DNA from 2 places in the Geobacillus sp. PLS 41 genome. Region 2 is predicted to be linked to the other one. Evidence: a T-box and tRNA genes for the amino acid it is inferred to sense, from the RefSeq annotation. Region 2 holds a T-box; the other holds one or more tRNA genes.

Region 1 (7,280 bases), 560 kb from region 2:
AGCGCCCCTGCAAGAGTAGGTCGCTGCTAGGCAATTTCGTGGAGGATTAGCTCAGCTGGGAGAGCACTTGCCTTACAAGCAAGGGGTCGGCGGTTCGATCCCGTCATCCTCCACCATCTTAATATAAAAGCTGACTTACTTTCTCATCATCGCGGGGTGGAGCAACGAGCCTTTGCTTCATCGAATTCGCTTCGAGTTGCCTCGACGCATCGAGCGTCTTTGAATCAGCTTGTAGAGGAAGAGGCAACGAACAACAACACTAAAAGCATTGTGAAAATCAACTTACTTTCTCATCATCGCGGGGTGGAGCAGTCCGGTAGCTCGTCGGGCTCATAACCCGAAGGTCGCAGGTTCAAATCCTGCCCCCGCAACCAAAATTGGTCCCGTAGTGTAGTGGTTAACATGCCTGCCTGTCACGCAGGAGATCGCGGGTTCGAGTCCCGTCGGGACCGCCATTGTTCCAAAATCACGAAAAATATGGTATGGCTCGGTAGCTCAGTCGGTAGAGCAAAGGACTGAAAATCCTTGTGTCGGCGGTTCGATTCCGTCCCGAGCCACCATTTTTATCATAGTTCCGAAAGAAGGTTCCCGCTTCATGCAAAGCTAAGTGGGAGTAGTTCACAGACATGTCAGATGTTCAAACCACCCCGGCTTAGTTCAATGGGTAGCGACGAACATTCGCATCGTCGAGTCTGTTGCGAGTTGCCTCGACGCACAAGGCTTCCTTGAATGAGCTTGAAGAGGAAGAGGCACAACCAGGCAGACAACATGAGTCACTAACTAATTTTAAATGTGCCGGCTTAGCTCAATTGGTAGAGCAACTGACTTGTAATCAGTAGGTTGCGGGTTCAAGTCCTGCAGCCGGCATTCTTATTCCTTAATAACCCCTTAAGCCATTAAGGCGGCAACCGCGAGCCATTAGCTCAGTAACGAGCGCTACATCTTCGAGTTCGCTTCGAGTTGTCCCGACGCATCTGACATCTTCGAATATGCTAGTAGAGGAAGGGACATCGTTGTCTCGGAGTGTTATTGAACCCATGAGCCATTAGCTCAGTAGGTAGAGCATCTGACTTTTAATCAGAGGGTCGGAGGTTCGAGTCCTCCATGGCTCATCGTCTTGCGGAAGTAGTTCAGCGGTAGAACACCACCTTGCCAAGGTGGGGGTCGCGGGTTCGAGCCCCGTCTTCCGCTCCACTTCCGCCGGGGTGGCGGAATTGGCAGACGCACAGGACTTAAAATCCTGGGGTAGGTAACTACCGTGCCGGTTCGAGTCCGGCCCTCGGCACTTGTGCGCTCGTAGCTCAATTGGATAGAGCATCTGACTACGGATCAGAAGGTTAGGGGTTCGAATCCTCTCGAGCGCGTTTTGTCGGGAAGTAGCTCAGCTTGGTAGAGCACACGGTTCGGGTCCGTGAGGTCGCAGGTTCAAATCCTGTCTTCCCGATTTATCATGGGGCCTTAGCTCAGCTGGGAGAGCGCCTGCTTTGCAAGCAGGAGGTCATCGGTTCGATCCCGATAGGCTCCACCTTTTGACTTAAATTTGGCGGTGTAGCTCAGCTGGCTAGAGCGTACGGTTCATACCCGTGAGGTCGGGGGTTCGATCCCCTCCACCGCCACCATTATCGGACCTTTAGCTCAGCTGGTTAGAGCAGACGGCTCATAACCGTCCGGTCGTAGGTTCGAGTCCTACAAGGTCCACCATTATTATTGTTGCTTTTTTGGAGGAGTACCCAAGTGGTTGAAGGGGTCGGTCTTGAAAACCGAGAGGCGCCGCAAGGCGCGCGGGGGTTCGAATCCCTCCTCCTCCGCCATGCACTTTAAAATCGTGCCGGCTTAGCTCAATTGGTAGAGACGAGCATTCGCATCGTCGAATCTGCTGCGAGTTGTCCCGACGCATCCCACTTCTTTGAATAAGCTTGCAGAGGAAGGGACACCGAGCATTTGACTTCCTCGAATTAGCTGGGAGAGGAAGAGGCACAACTAGGCAGACAACATGAGTCACTAGCTAATTTTAAATATGCCGGCTTAGCTCAATTGGTAGAGACGAGCATCGGCATCATCGAATTGGCTGCGAGTTGCCTCGACGCACTCAGCTTCCTCGAATCAGCTTGCAGAGGAAGAGGCACAACCAGGCAGACAACATGAGTCACTAGCTAATTTTGAATATGCCGGCTTAGCTCAATTGGTAGAGCAACTGACTTGTAATCAGTAGGTTGCGGGTTCAAGTCCTGCAGCCGGCACCAGAACGAGGCGACTATGGCGAAGTGGTTAACGCACCAGATTGTGGCTCTGGCATGCGTGGGTTCGATTCCCACTAGTCGCCCTTTTCATTATATTCTATATTTGCGGGTGTAGTTTAGTGGTAAAACCTCAGCCACGAGCATCTGCATCATCGAATCTGCTTCGAGTTGCCCCGACGCATCTGGCTTCTGTGAATCAGCTGGTAGAGGAAGGGGCATGGAAGCAGCGTGGCGGATGTTCAACTAAATGATATGCGGGTGTAGTTTAGTGGTAAAACCTCAGCCTTCCAAGCTGATGTCGTGGGTTCGATTCCCATCACCCGCTTTTTATGGGCCTATAGCTCAGCTGGTCAGAGCGCACGCCTGATAAGCGTGAGGTCGGTGGTTCAAGTCCACTTAGGCCCATTATTTTCCATTGAATATTTTTGGGTCATTCGCTATAATAATGGGCGAACAATGCCCCATCGTTCCACAGCAAAATCGGAGCGACGAGCTTCACATCTTCGAATTCGCTGCGAGTTGCCTCGACGCATCTCGCTTCCTTGAATTAGCTGGCAGAGGAAGAGGCAACGAGCACATTTGGAAGATGAGCATAACATATAGTTATTCATCATTCCGCAATAGCTCAGCGGTAGAGCAACCGGCTGTTAACCGGTAGGTCGTAGGTTCGAATCCTACTTGCGGAGCCATTTCTTTGGAGAAGTACCCAAGTGGCTGAAGGGGACGGTTTGCTAAACCGTTAGGTCGCAGTTTTGCGGCGCGCGGGTTCAAATCCCGCCTTCTCCGCCATAATGGCCCGTTGGTCAAGTGGTTAAGACACCGCCCTTTCACGGCGGTAACACGGGTTCGAATCCCGTACGGGTCACTGGTTGCTGGCACCAGAGATTCTGGTGCCCTTTTGTACAATTTCTTTTGTCGATTTTTGCGTTTTTTTCTTGCGATGCGTGTGGAAGTCTGTTATAATATCTCTCGTTAGCTTTAAAATTACGTTATGATTGTTGGGGACAACGCAGTGTTTCGTTTCGTTAAAGAACGAGGCATTGCGTTTTTTTCTTTATCACCCTAAACCGAGAAGACCCCCACTTCCACGCGTGAGCGTAGGTGGGAGAGAGTTCAAGTAGGGAGGGAGTCCCCCGTTTCCAACAGCAGGAAAGTGGGGGGAAGATCAAATGAACAATTGGGCGTCGGCTTCGCCGCCATGAATTTGCACAAACATCGTTTGGATGGCTTGAAGCTGGCGCTTGGCGGTTTCTTCTGGCGTTGATGGGAGAAAGTAAACGATTTGCAAAGCGTTTTTCGTTTCTCTCGTCACGGCGGTCCGCTCCGAATCGACGATCGGACTGCCAAACGGCCCTCGTTCATCTTTGCTGACGAGTTTGTTGGCAAAGTTGACTGTGCGGCCGTTTAACGCGATGTATTCATCTTGTTCCGTGCCGATCGTGAGCGTCACTGTCCCGTTGATGCGGTCTAGATCATAGATGCCGAGCGGAATTTTATAATAGAGTGAAAAAAAGTTGTTTATGTCCGCCGCTGAATGGATAGGCGGAATGAAGCTTTTTTTCTGGATGCGTCGGTACAGGCTTTCACTTGACGGTCGATAGCGGCTTGGGTCCGTTCCGATTTGTTTGAAAGTACGGCGCCATTCGACCATCTCAGGGATGTCGGCAATCGACTTTTCCTGCAGCTCGATGTAAAGAGATTCTTGAAACAGCTCAAGCCTCCCCCTTAACATTTGCGGTGAATCGCTGACCTCGATATGATGATAGCGGATGACGCCGAATTTACCAGAAGGAAGGCGTTGCTTTAGTTGTTCTGATATCACGCATTTCATCTTGATCACCTCGGATTTCATTTTACCATATATGACGAAAGGAGGGAAAACGATGGATGTTATGGCATTAAAGCAGGAAGTCATTGAGTACAGTCGGTCAATCGGCATTGATAAAATCGGATTTGCGAGCGCTGATCCGTTTGTTGAATTAAAGGAACGGCTGCGCCGCCAGCAGGAGCTCGGCTATCAGTCCGGTTTTGAGGAACCAGATATTGAGAAACGGACGAATCCTTCATTGCTTCTTCCGGAAGCAAAATCGATTATTGCCATTGCTCTTGCCTATCCGTCTAAAATGAAAAATGCGCCGCGGGGGACAAAGACGGAACGGCGCGGCGTTTTTTGCCGCGCTTCATGGGGAAAGGACTACCACGATGTGTTGCGGGAACGTTTGCAGCAGCTCGAGGAGTTTTTGCTGGCCAAAGTGCCCCATGCCCGCGTTCGCTCGATGGTGGATACCGGAGAGCTCGCTGATCGGGCGGTGGCGGAACGAGCAGGGATCGGTTGGAGCGGCAAGAACTGCTCTATTATTACACCGGAGTTTGGATCGTATGTGTATTTGGGAGAAATGATTACGAATATTCCATTTCCCCCTGATGAACCGGTTGAAAACCGATGCGGCACGTGCACGAAATGCATTGATGCCTGCCCGACCGGGGCGCTTGTGCAAGGGGGGCAACTGAACGCACAGCGGTGCCTTTCCTTTTTAACGCAAACGAAAGGCTTTTTAGCCGACGAGTTTCGGGAGAAAATCGGGAACCGGCTGTACGGCTGCGATACATGCCAGCAAGTCTGCCCGGAAAATAAGGGGAAAGACTTTCATTTGCATCCAGAATTCGAGCCGGATCCGGAAGCGGTAAAGCCGAAGCTCATCCCGCTGCTTCAGATGAGCAACCGTGAATTTAAAGAAACATTTGGGGCCATGGCGGGTTCATGGCGTGGGAAAAAGCCGATTCAGCGCAATGCCATTCTGGCGCTCGCCCATTACAAAGACCAAACCGCGGTGCCGCACTTACTGCGTTTGTTGAAAGAGGATAGCCGTCCCGTCATCCGCGGGACGGCGGCGTGGGCGCTCGGGAAAATCGGGGATCCAAGCGCTAAGCCTTACTTGGAGGCCGCGCGGCAAACGGAGGCGGATGCCGATGTGATCGCTGAGATTGAAAAAGGACTGAAACTGTTGGCTGAGGCAAAGGAATAGGGAAAAAAACGCAGCTTCCCCACATAAGGTAGTAACAAAAACGAAAGTGGTGGAAAGCAGCATGAAAAAACAGTTGCGCGCGTGGTTGGATGAGCGAGCCCGCTCGTTTGTGTCGGAAAGCAATATCCGAAGCGAAGAGGCGGCAAGAAAGCAACGGCTTTGCCAAAAGCGCGGTGCGGAGATCGTCCGTTGCACGATCCGGGGACAAATTGTCGGCAGGCAGACCATCGAGCGGGAAGCGAAAGTTATGTATATTGCCCACCATCAATTTTTAATTAAGCAAAGGGGTTCACTATATATAGAAGAACAGGTTGAGGAGCGATGCGCCTGTTTTGTTCGCGGTGAGCTTGTAACTGATGAACCGATCAACCGGTTGGGGAGGGATATGGAGGCGCCGCGCGTCGAACGAGAGCAATGGACGGGGGAGCGTCTTTCTTACCAGTATGACCGCGCCCGGGCGGTGCGGTATGCGGAAACGTGGTGGAATCGGCATAACCCGGTGTTTCCGTCGTTTCCGGTGGATTGCACGAATTTTGTCTCTCAATGCTTGTATGCAGGCGGGGCGCCGATGACGGGCTATCCGAACCGGGCGAGGGGATGGTGGTGTCAAAACGGAAGTTGGAGTTACAGCTGGGCTGTGGCCCATGCTTTTCGTTGGTATTTGAGCGGGTCGCGCATCGGCTTGCAGGCGGTGGAAGTGGCGGAGCCGGAGCAATTGATGGCAGGTGATGTCATCTGTTATGATTTTCAAGGGGACGGACGCTTCGACCACTCAACGATTGTGGTGGCGAAAGATCAGAACGGGATGCCGCTTGTGAACGCCCATACGACAAACAGCCGAATGCGCTATTGGTCGTATGAAGATTCAAGCGCCTATACGCCGAACATTCGCTATAAGTTTTTTCACATCATCGATCGCAAATAAACGTTGCTGAGGTGAAGGAAATGCCGCTTCATGTAGTGCTATACCAGCCAGAAATTCCAGCCAATACTGGAAACATCGCTCGTACGTGCGCAGCAACCGATACGTCGCTCCATTTGATCCGCCCGCTCGGTTTTTCTACGGATGATAAAATGTTAAAGCGCGCCGGGCTTGATTATTGGCCGTATGTCAATATTTCGTATTATGACTCGCTTGACGAACTATTCGCCCGCTTTCCGGAAGGGGAGTTTTATTTCATTACGAAATTCGGGCGCCGGTATTATGATTCGTTTGATTTCAGCGATACAGAAAAACATATTTTCTTTGTGTTCGGCCGTGAAACGACCGGACTGCCGAAGGAGCTGCTTGAGGCCAATATGGACCGTTGCCTTCGCATCCCGATGAATGACAAAGTGCGCTCGTTAAACTTGTCGAACACGGCGGCCATTTTAGTGTACGAAGCGTTGCGCCAACAACGGTTTTATGGGTTGTCATAAACAAAAAAACGACCTTCGCTCTGGAGGTCGTTTTTTTGGTCTTATTGTCTGACGCCTGGTTTGTCTTCATAGCCAGCGGTGAAAATGGCCGTCAAAAACGCAATGATAACCCCTAGCACAAGCAAAGTGCGCATCGTTTGTTCCTCCTTCATAATGAAAGTGGCAGGCGTTTCCCCTTTTATTATAGCGAATATGGCCAAGCATGTGAATGACCGCAGTTGGTTGTTAGGAGACAAAATTTTTTTTTGCGGCGAATGATACGGGACATCCTCGCATAAATTGTAATAATCTTGCTGTTAGACATCCAAGGGTGAGGAGGTCCTTTATGGATATTTTGCAAAAAATCGCCCGGTATCGGGAAGAAGAAGAAAAGTTGAAATGGGAAGGAACGTTTGCTGAGTATTTAAAGATTTTAAAAGAAAAGCCGTGGGTGGCCCAGTCGGCTCATTCGCGTGTTTATAATATGATCAAAGATGCTGGGGTCGAAGAGGTGAATGGGCGGAAACGATATAAGTTTTTCAGCCAGCACCTGTTCGGGCTTGAGGAGGCGCTTGAGCGGCTCGTTGAGGAATATTTCCACCCGGCGGCGAAGCGG
Region 2 (7,280 bases):
AAAAAGCGGCGATCCGGCAAATGAATAAAAACATCCAAGTGTGACAGGCTGCAGGTGCAGCCTTTTTCTTTGGCACATAACTGCACATTTGGCTTCATATAGATGAAAAAGAGGGAGAGAGGAAAGGCGGGGAGAAAAACCGTGATGAGAATTTCCGAATTTCAGACGAAAGATGTCGTCAATGTAGCCAATGGGAAGAAGCTTGGCAATATTGGGGACATTGATATTGATTTAGATACTGGAAAAATCCGCTCACTCATTATTTTAGGCGCCGGAAAGATGCTCGGGCTGTTCGGCCGCGAAGAGGCGGTCGTCATTCCATGGCAGAACATCGTCAAAATCGGAGCCGATGTTATTTTAGTCCGCCTTCATGATTCCGATTAAACGGCTGGTGCAACGATTGGCCCCGTCGCTTGCAACGCGGCAGGACGATGTTGCAGACCTTTCCGCTTTTCGTGGGCAGATCGGCTATGCCGCCAGCGCGGTTTTCGGGCGGCAATAAGGGTTGGACAATTTCTGCGGCAATGTTTCGACAAAATCATAAATAAAGGTTATCATGGACAAACAAACTATGATAAAATAGGAAAAAAAGTGATAAAAAACTACAAAAAACAGCGTGAGGTTGACGCGAATGCCGGACATTTTTCAACAAGAAGCCCGCGGCTGGCTCCGCTGCGGTGCGCCTCCGTTTGCTGGAGCCGTCGCTGGATTGACGACGAAACATGGCGGGGAGAGCAAAGGGCCGTTCGCTTCGCTGAATATGGGGCTGCACGTCGGCGACGATCGCACGGTTGTTGTCGCCAACCGCGGGCGTTTGGCGCAATGGCTCTCATTCCCGCTTGAGCGATGGGTATGTTGTGAACAAGTGCATGGCGCCGACATTCGGAAGGTGACGAAAAACGAACGGGGGAACGGAGCGCAAGATTTCGCCACGGCGGTTCCAGGGGTCGACGGGTTGTATACAGACGAAGCGGAGGTGTTGCTCGCGCTTTGTTTTGCCGATTGTGTGCCCATTTATTTTGTGGCGCCATCTGCTGGGTTAGTCGGCCTTGCTCATGCCGGGTGGCGGGGAACGGCGGGCGGCATCGCTGGTCACATGGTGCGGCTTTGGCAAACGCGCGAACACATCGCGCCGAGCGACATCTATGTTGCCATCGGACCTGCCATCGGTCCGTGCTGTTATACGGTTGACGACCGTGTCGTGGACAGTCTGCGCCCGACGCTTCCTCCGGAAAGCCCGTTGCCATGGCGGGAAACAAGCCCAGGGCAATATGCGCTCGACTTAAAGGAAGCCAATCGGCTTCAGTTGATCGCGGCTGGCGTTCCGAACAGCCATATTTATGTGTCAGAACGCTGTACAAGCTGTGAGGAAGCGTTGTTTTTTTCCCACCGCCGCGACCGCGGAACGACTGGAAGGATGTTGGCGTTTATCGGCCGAAGGGAGGAGACGGCATGACGGTGCGCGACAACTTGGCGGCCATTCGCCGAGAAATCGAGGCGGCCTGCGCTCGCGTCGGCCGCGATCCGGCCGGCGTGCGCATCGTGGCGGTCACTAAATATGTCGATGCCGAGCGGGCGATGGAGGTGCTTGACGCCGGCATTGCCGACCTCGGCGAAAACCGCTCCGACCAATTGATTGAAAAGCATGCACGGATCGGAAATCAAGCGACGTGGCATTTCATTGGGACGCTTCAGTCGCGCAAAGTCAAAGACATTATTGATAAAGTCGATTACATTCATTCACTCGACCGCTTGTCGCTCGCGAAAGAAATTGAAAAACGGGCGGTGCGGCCAGTAAAATGTTTTGTGCAAGTGAACGTGTCGGGGGAAGTGACCAAACACGGGCTCGCCCCCGAAGAAACGATTCCGTTTATTGAACAACTTCGCGCCTTTTCGCGCATCGAAGTCGTCGGATTGATGACGATGGCGCCGCACACGGACGACGAAGCGGTATTGCGCGCTTGCTTCCGCCGATTGCGAGTGCTGAAGGAACACGTTCAGGCGATGGGAATGGCCCATGCGCCATGCACCGAACTGTCAATGGGCATGTCAAACGATTACACGATCGCCATCGAGGAAGGAGCGACGTTTGTGCGCATAGGCAGCGCGCTTGTTGGATCATTGTAGGAGGTGAAACCGGATGGGATTGATGAAAAAATTCCGTGATTATTTTTTAGAAGAAGACTACGAAGACTATGAAGAAGAATATGAGGCGCCACAGCCGGAAGAAGAGGCGCTGCCGAAGACGGCAGGCAAGGCGAACGTCGTCAGCCTGCAAAGCGTGCAAAAATCGGCGAAAGTCGTGCTTGCTGAGCCGAGGGTGTATGCGGAGGCGCAGGAGATCGCCGACCATTTGAAAAGCCGGCGCGCGGTCATCGTCAACTTGCAGCGCATCCAGCATGAGCAGGCGAAGCGGATCGTCGACTTTTTAAGCGGCACGGTGTACGCCATTGGCGGCGACATTCAGCAAGTCGGCACAAAAATTTTTTTATGCACCCCGGAAAACGTCGACGTCAGCGGCTCGATTTCGCTCGACGGCGAGGATGACAGACCGATGAAGAGGTGGTAGCTGTTGGATTATGTACTCACGTTTTTGACGACAGTGATTCAAGTGTACTCGTATGCGCTGATCATTTATATTTTAATGTCATGGTTTCCCAATGCGCGCGAAACGCGGTTCGGACAGATGTTGGCCGCTATTTGCGAGCCGTATTTAGAGCCGTTTCGGCGGGTCATTCCGCCGCTTGGCATCATTGACGTCTCCCCAATCGTCGCGTTTATCGTTCTTGAATTCGCGACGAGAGGGCTTCACGCCCTGTTCGACATTCTTCAGTCGCAGTTTTAACTTCGTTTTGCGCGCACGGCGCCGCCGCTCTCCGCCCGGCAGGCAAAAAGGCGGAAGGGCGAAACTCGCAGAGAGGAATCCGTTGTGGGTTCCTTTCTTCCATGAAAGCAAGGTGACGTCGAGTGGAGCTGTATCAGCATTTTCGCAAAGAGGAACATCCGTTCATTGATCAAGTGCTCGAGTGGAAGGAGATGGTGAGCCGTCAGTACGCTCCGAAGCTGACCGATTTTCTCGATCCGCGCGAGCAGCAAATCGTGCAAAGCATCGCCGGCGGTGCGGAAGATGTGCGCGCGTTCTTTTTCGGCGGCGCCCCGTTTGTCGAGCGGAAGCGGGTGTTTCTCGCTCCGCCGTATATCGACCCTGAGGAAGAGGATTATGGCATTGTACTGTTTGCCGTCCGCTATCCGGCGAAATTCGTTTCCCTTGAACATCGCGACGTGTTGGGGGCGCTGATGTCGCTTGGCTTGCGGCGCGGCAAGTTTGGCGATATTCTCATTCGGGATGGGGAAATTCAGTTTTTTGTTGCTGCTGAAGTCGCCGACTACGTCCGCTTGCATGTCGAAACGATCGGCAAAGCTCCGGTTGCGCTTGAGCCGCTTCCGTTGTCGGCAGCCATGCCGCTTGCCGAAACGTGGGAGGAAGGAACGGTCACGGTGTCTTCTCTAAGGCTCGATGCTGTGCTCGCTCAGGCGTTTCGCCTTGCGCGCGAGAAAGCGCGTGCGCTTGTTGAAAGCGGGCTTGTCAAAGTCAACTGGAAGGTGGTGGACAAGCCGGATTTCCTCTGCGGACCGGGCGATGTCCTGTCGGCGCGCGGTTTTGGCCGCTGCAAGCTGTTTTCGGTGGAAGGGCCGACGAAAAAAGAGCGCTGGCTCGTTCAGATTGGCCGACAAAAATAAGCAAATGACGGCAGGAAATCGGCAAACCATGTCGAATGAAAGTGAAGAAAAGGAATGATGGAGACGGAGGTGGCCGTTGTGCCGTTGACGCCATTGGATATTCACAACAAGGAATTCAGCCGCGGGTTTCGTGGGTACGATGAAGACGAAGTGAACGAGTTTCTCGATCAAGTCATTAAAGACTATGAAATGCTCATCCGTGAAAAAAAGCAGCTGGAAGAAAAAGTGGCCGAACTGACGGAAAAGCTGAACTACTTTGCGAACATTGAAGAGACGCTCAATAAGTCGATTCTTGTTGCACAGGAAGCAGCGGAAGAAGTGAAGCGGAATGCGCAAAAAGAGGCGAAGCTGATCATTAAAGAGGCGGAAAAAAACGCCGAGCGCATCATCAGCGATGCATTAGCGAAATCGCGGAAAATCGCCCTCGAGATCGAGGAGCTGAAGCGGCAGTCGAAAGTGTTCCGCGCCCGTTTCCGCATGCTTGTCGAGGCCCAGCTCGATATGATCAACAGCCGCGATTGGGACGAGTTGATGGAGTATGAGGCGCCGGATTTGGAAGAAGGGGCGAGAGAACCGCTGTCACAGCCTTGACGAACCGAAGACGTTTCGGTTATAATAATTGGCAAAAATCGCCGCATCAGCCGCCGTGGGAGGCGGTTGGCTTTTTTCAGGATGAATAGCGAAATAGCCATCGACGATGAAAGGGACAGTAGCTCTTGTACGACCGGTCGCAGCGAGCCGGGGATGGTGGAAGCCTGGCATCGGCGCAAGAGTGAACATCACCCTGGAGTTCCATGCCGAACATCAAGTAGGCCATGGCGCGTCATTCCCGTTACGAATGAAAAGAGGGCTGTGCGTCGTTTGCATGGCCAAGAAGGGTGGTACCGCGAGACCGTTCTCGTCCCTTGCCGGGGGGAGAACGGTTTTTTATTTGGAATCTATCGTTCGAAGGAGGAGCAAGGATGGATTACAAAGAAACGCTGCTCATGCCGAAGACCGACTTCCCGATGCGCGGCAACTTGCCGAAGCGGGAGCCGGAAATGCAAAAAAAATGGGAGGAAATGGACATTTACCGGAAAGTGCAGGAGCGGACGAAAGGACGGCCGCTGTTTGTTCTGCATGACGGCCCGCCGTATGCCAACGGCGACATTCATATGGGTCATGCGCTGAACAAAATTTTAAAAGATATCATCGTCCGCTACAAATCCATGAGCGGCTATTGCGCCCCATACGTGCCGGGCTGGGATACGCACGGCTTGCCGATCGAAACGGCCCTTGCCAAGCAAGGAGTTGACCGCAAATCGATGAGCGTCGCCGAGTTCCGCAAGCGGTGCGAGCAATATGCGTATGAACAAATCGACAACCAGCGCCGGCAATTCAAGCGGCTCGGTGTGCGCGGCGACTGGGACAACCCATACATTACGCTCAAACCGGAGTACGAAGCCCAGCAAATTAAAGTGTTTGGCGAAATGGCGAAAAAAGGGCTCATCTACAAAGGGTTGAAGCCGGTCTATTGGTCGCCGTCAAGCGAATCGGCGCTCGCCGAAGCGGAAATCGAATATAAAGACAAGCGCTCGCCGTCGATTTATGTCGCCTTCCCGGTGAAAAACGGCAAAGGCGTGCTTGAGGGCGATGAGCGAATCGTCATTTGGACGACGACGCCGTGGACGATTCCGGCGAACTTGGCGATCGCGGTTCATCCGGATTTGGATTACCATGTTGTCGATGTCAGCGGAAAACGGTATGTCGTCGCTGCCGCCTTGGCGGAATCGGTGGCGAAAGAAATCGGTTGGGACGCATGGTCGGTCGTCAAAACGGTCAAAGGAAAAGAGCTTGAATACGTCGTGGCGAGACATCCGTTTTATGAGCGCGACTCGCTTGTTGTGTGCGGCGAACACGTCACGACCGACGCCGGTACGGGCTGCGTCCATACGGCGCCGGGCCACGGGGAAGACGACTTTCTCGTTGGGCAAAAATATGGGCTTCCGGTCCTTTGTCCGGTTGATGAACGCGGCTACATGACCGAGGAAGCGCCGGGATTTGCCGGGATGTTTTACGAAGACGCCAACAAGGCGATTACACAGAAGCTTGAGGAAGTCGGCGCTTTGTTGAAGCTTGGGTTTATCACCCACTCGTATCCGCACGACTGGCGGACAAAGCAGCCGACGATTTTCCGGGCGACAACGCAATGGTTTGCGTCGATCGATAAAATCCGCAACGAGCTGCTTCAAGCGATTAAGGAAACGAAATGGATTCCGGAGTGGGGGGAAATCCGCATCCACAACATGGTGCGCGACCGCGGCGACTGGTGCATTTCCCGCCAACGCGCCTGGGGGGTGCCGATTCCGGTCTTTTACGGCGAAAACGGTGAACCGATCATCACCGATGAGACGATTGAGCATGTGTCGAACTTGTTCCGCCAATACGGGTCGAACGTCTGGTTTGAGCGCGAGGCGAAAGACTTGCTGCCGGAAGGATTCACCCATCCGTCGAGCCCGAACGGCATCTTTACGAAAGAAACGGACATTATGGATGTCTGGTTTGACTCCGGTTCGTCGCACCAAGCCGTGTTGGTCGAACGCGACGATCTCGTGCGTCCGGCTGATTTGTACTTGGAAGGCTCCGACCAATACCGCGGCTGGTTCAACTCATCGCTGTCCACCGCCGTTGCCGTCACCGGCAAAGCGCCGTATAAAGGCGTGTTGAGCCACGGCTTTGTCTTGGACGGCGAAGGGCGGAAAAATGAGCAAGTCGCTCGGCAACGTCGTCGTGCCGGCGAAAGTGATGGAACAGTTTGGCGCCGACATTTTGCGCCTTTGGGTCGCTTCGGTTGACTACCAAGCGGACGTGCGCATCTCCGACCATATTTTAAAACAAGTGTCGGAAGTGTACCGGAAAATCCGCAACACGTTCCGGTTTATGCTCGGCAACTTGTTCGATTTCGATCCGAACCAAAACGCCGTGCCGGTTGGGGAGCTTGGCGAAGTCGACCGCTATATGCTGGCGAAGTTGAACAAGCTGATCGCCAAAGTGAAAAAGGCCTATGACAGCTACGATTTCGCCGCGGTTTACCATGAGATGAACCATTTCTGCACCGTCGAGCTGAGCGCGTTTTACTTGGATATGGCGAAAGACATTTTGTACATCGAAGCGGCCGACTCGCGCGCCCGCCGCGCCGTGCAGACGGTGCTCTATGAAACGGTCGTCGCGTTGGCGAAGCTCATCGCGCCGATTTTGCCGCATACCGCCGATGAAGTGTGGGAGCATATCCCGAATCGAAGAGAAAACGTCGAAAGCGTCCAGCTCACCGATATGCCGGAGCCGATCGCGATCGACGGCGAAGAAGCGCTGCTGGCGAAATGGGATGCGTTTATGGACGTGCGCGATGACATGTTAAAAGCGCTCGAGAACGCACGCAATGAAAAAGTGATCGGCAAATCGCTGACGGCCAGCGTCATCGTCTACCCGAAAGACGAGGCGCGGAAGCTATTGGCGTCGCTTGATGCCGACTTGCGCCAGCTTCTCATCGTTTCCGCCTT

What was found. The T-box of region 2 lies ahead of ileS (isoleucine--tRNA ligase). A T-box ahead of a tRNA ligase gene usually reads a tRNA of that ligase, here a tRNA-Ile.
Region 1: it has a tRNA-Ile gene. The T-box ahead of ileS (isoleucine--tRNA ligase) is inferred to sense a tRNA for this amino acid. The anticodon was not compared.

What each region holds. Positions count from the first base shown of each region.
Region 1 is NZ_CM151395.1:3,506,733-3,514,012, reverse strand. Features, by position in the region: rRNA gene rrf (5S ribosomal RNA) at 1-32, shown strand, start outside; tRNA gene ACVX3G_RS17645 (tRNA-Val) at 41-116, shown strand; tRNA gene ACVX3G_RS17640 (tRNA-Met) at 298-374, shown strand; tRNA gene ACVX3G_RS17635 (tRNA-Asp) at 380-455, shown strand; tRNA gene ACVX3G_RS17630 (tRNA-Phe) at 485-560, shown strand; tRNA gene ACVX3G_RS17625 (tRNA-Thr) at 795-867, shown strand; tRNA gene ACVX3G_RS17620 (tRNA-Lys) at 1,040-1,112, shown strand; tRNA gene ACVX3G_RS17615 (tRNA-Gly) at 1,120-1,194, shown strand; tRNA gene ACVX3G_RS17610 (tRNA-Leu) at 1,200-1,285, shown strand; tRNA gene ACVX3G_RS17605 (tRNA-Arg) at 1,291-1,364, shown strand; tRNA gene ACVX3G_RS17600 (tRNA-Pro) at 1,371-1,444, shown strand; tRNA gene ACVX3G_RS17595 (tRNA-Ala) at 1,453-1,525, shown strand; tRNA gene ACVX3G_RS17590 (tRNA-Met) at 1,543-1,619, shown strand; tRNA gene ACVX3G_RS17585 (tRNA-Ile) at 1,625-1,701, shown strand; tRNA gene ACVX3G_RS17580 (tRNA-Ser) at 1,721-1,811, shown strand; tRNA gene ACVX3G_RS17575 (tRNA-Thr) at 2,168-2,243, shown strand; tRNA gene ACVX3G_RS17570 (tRNA-His) at 2,251-2,323, shown strand; tRNA gene ACVX3G_RS17565 (tRNA-Gly) at 2,495-2,565, shown strand; tRNA gene ACVX3G_RS17560 (tRNA-Ile) at 2,572-2,645, shown strand; tRNA gene ACVX3G_RS17555 (tRNA-Asn) at 2,855-2,929, shown strand; tRNA gene ACVX3G_RS17550 (tRNA-Ser) at 2,937-3,029, shown strand; tRNA gene ACVX3G_RS17545 (tRNA-Glu) at 3,034-3,105, shown strand; gene ACVX3G_RS17540 (B3/B4 domain-containing protein) at 3,406-4,071, opposite strand; gene queG (tRNA epoxyqueuosine(34) reductase QueG) at 4,124-5,266, shown strand; gene ACVX3G_RS17530 (amidase domain-containing protein) at 5,328-6,191, shown strand; gene trmL (tRNA (uridine(34)/cytosine(34)/5-carboxymethylaminomethyluridine(34)-2'-O)-methyltransferase TrmL) at 6,212-6,685, shown strand; gene ACVX3G_RS17520 (PrkA family serine protein kinase) at 7,011-7,280, shown strand, end outside.
Region 2 is NZ_CM151395.1:2,943,528-2,950,807, reverse strand. Features, by position in the region: gene sigG (RNA polymerase sporulation sigma factor SigG) at 1-44, shown strand, start outside; gene ACVX3G_RS14725 (YlmC/YmxH family sporulation protein) at 142-384, shown strand; gene pgeF (peptidoglycan editing factor PgeF) at 632-1,456, shown strand; gene ACVX3G_RS14715 (YggS family pyridoxal phosphate-dependent enzyme) at 1,453-2,127, shown strand; gene ACVX3G_RS14710 (cell division protein SepF) at 2,141-2,569, shown strand; gene ACVX3G_RS14705 (YggT family protein) at 2,573-2,845, shown strand; gene ACVX3G_RS14700 (YlmH family RNA-binding protein) at 2,968-3,741, shown strand; gene ACVX3G_RS14695 (DivIVA domain-containing protein) at 3,820-4,332, shown strand; T-box leader at 4,430-4,650, shown strand; partial or broken gene ileS (isoleucine--tRNA ligase) at 4,704-7,280, shown strand, end outside.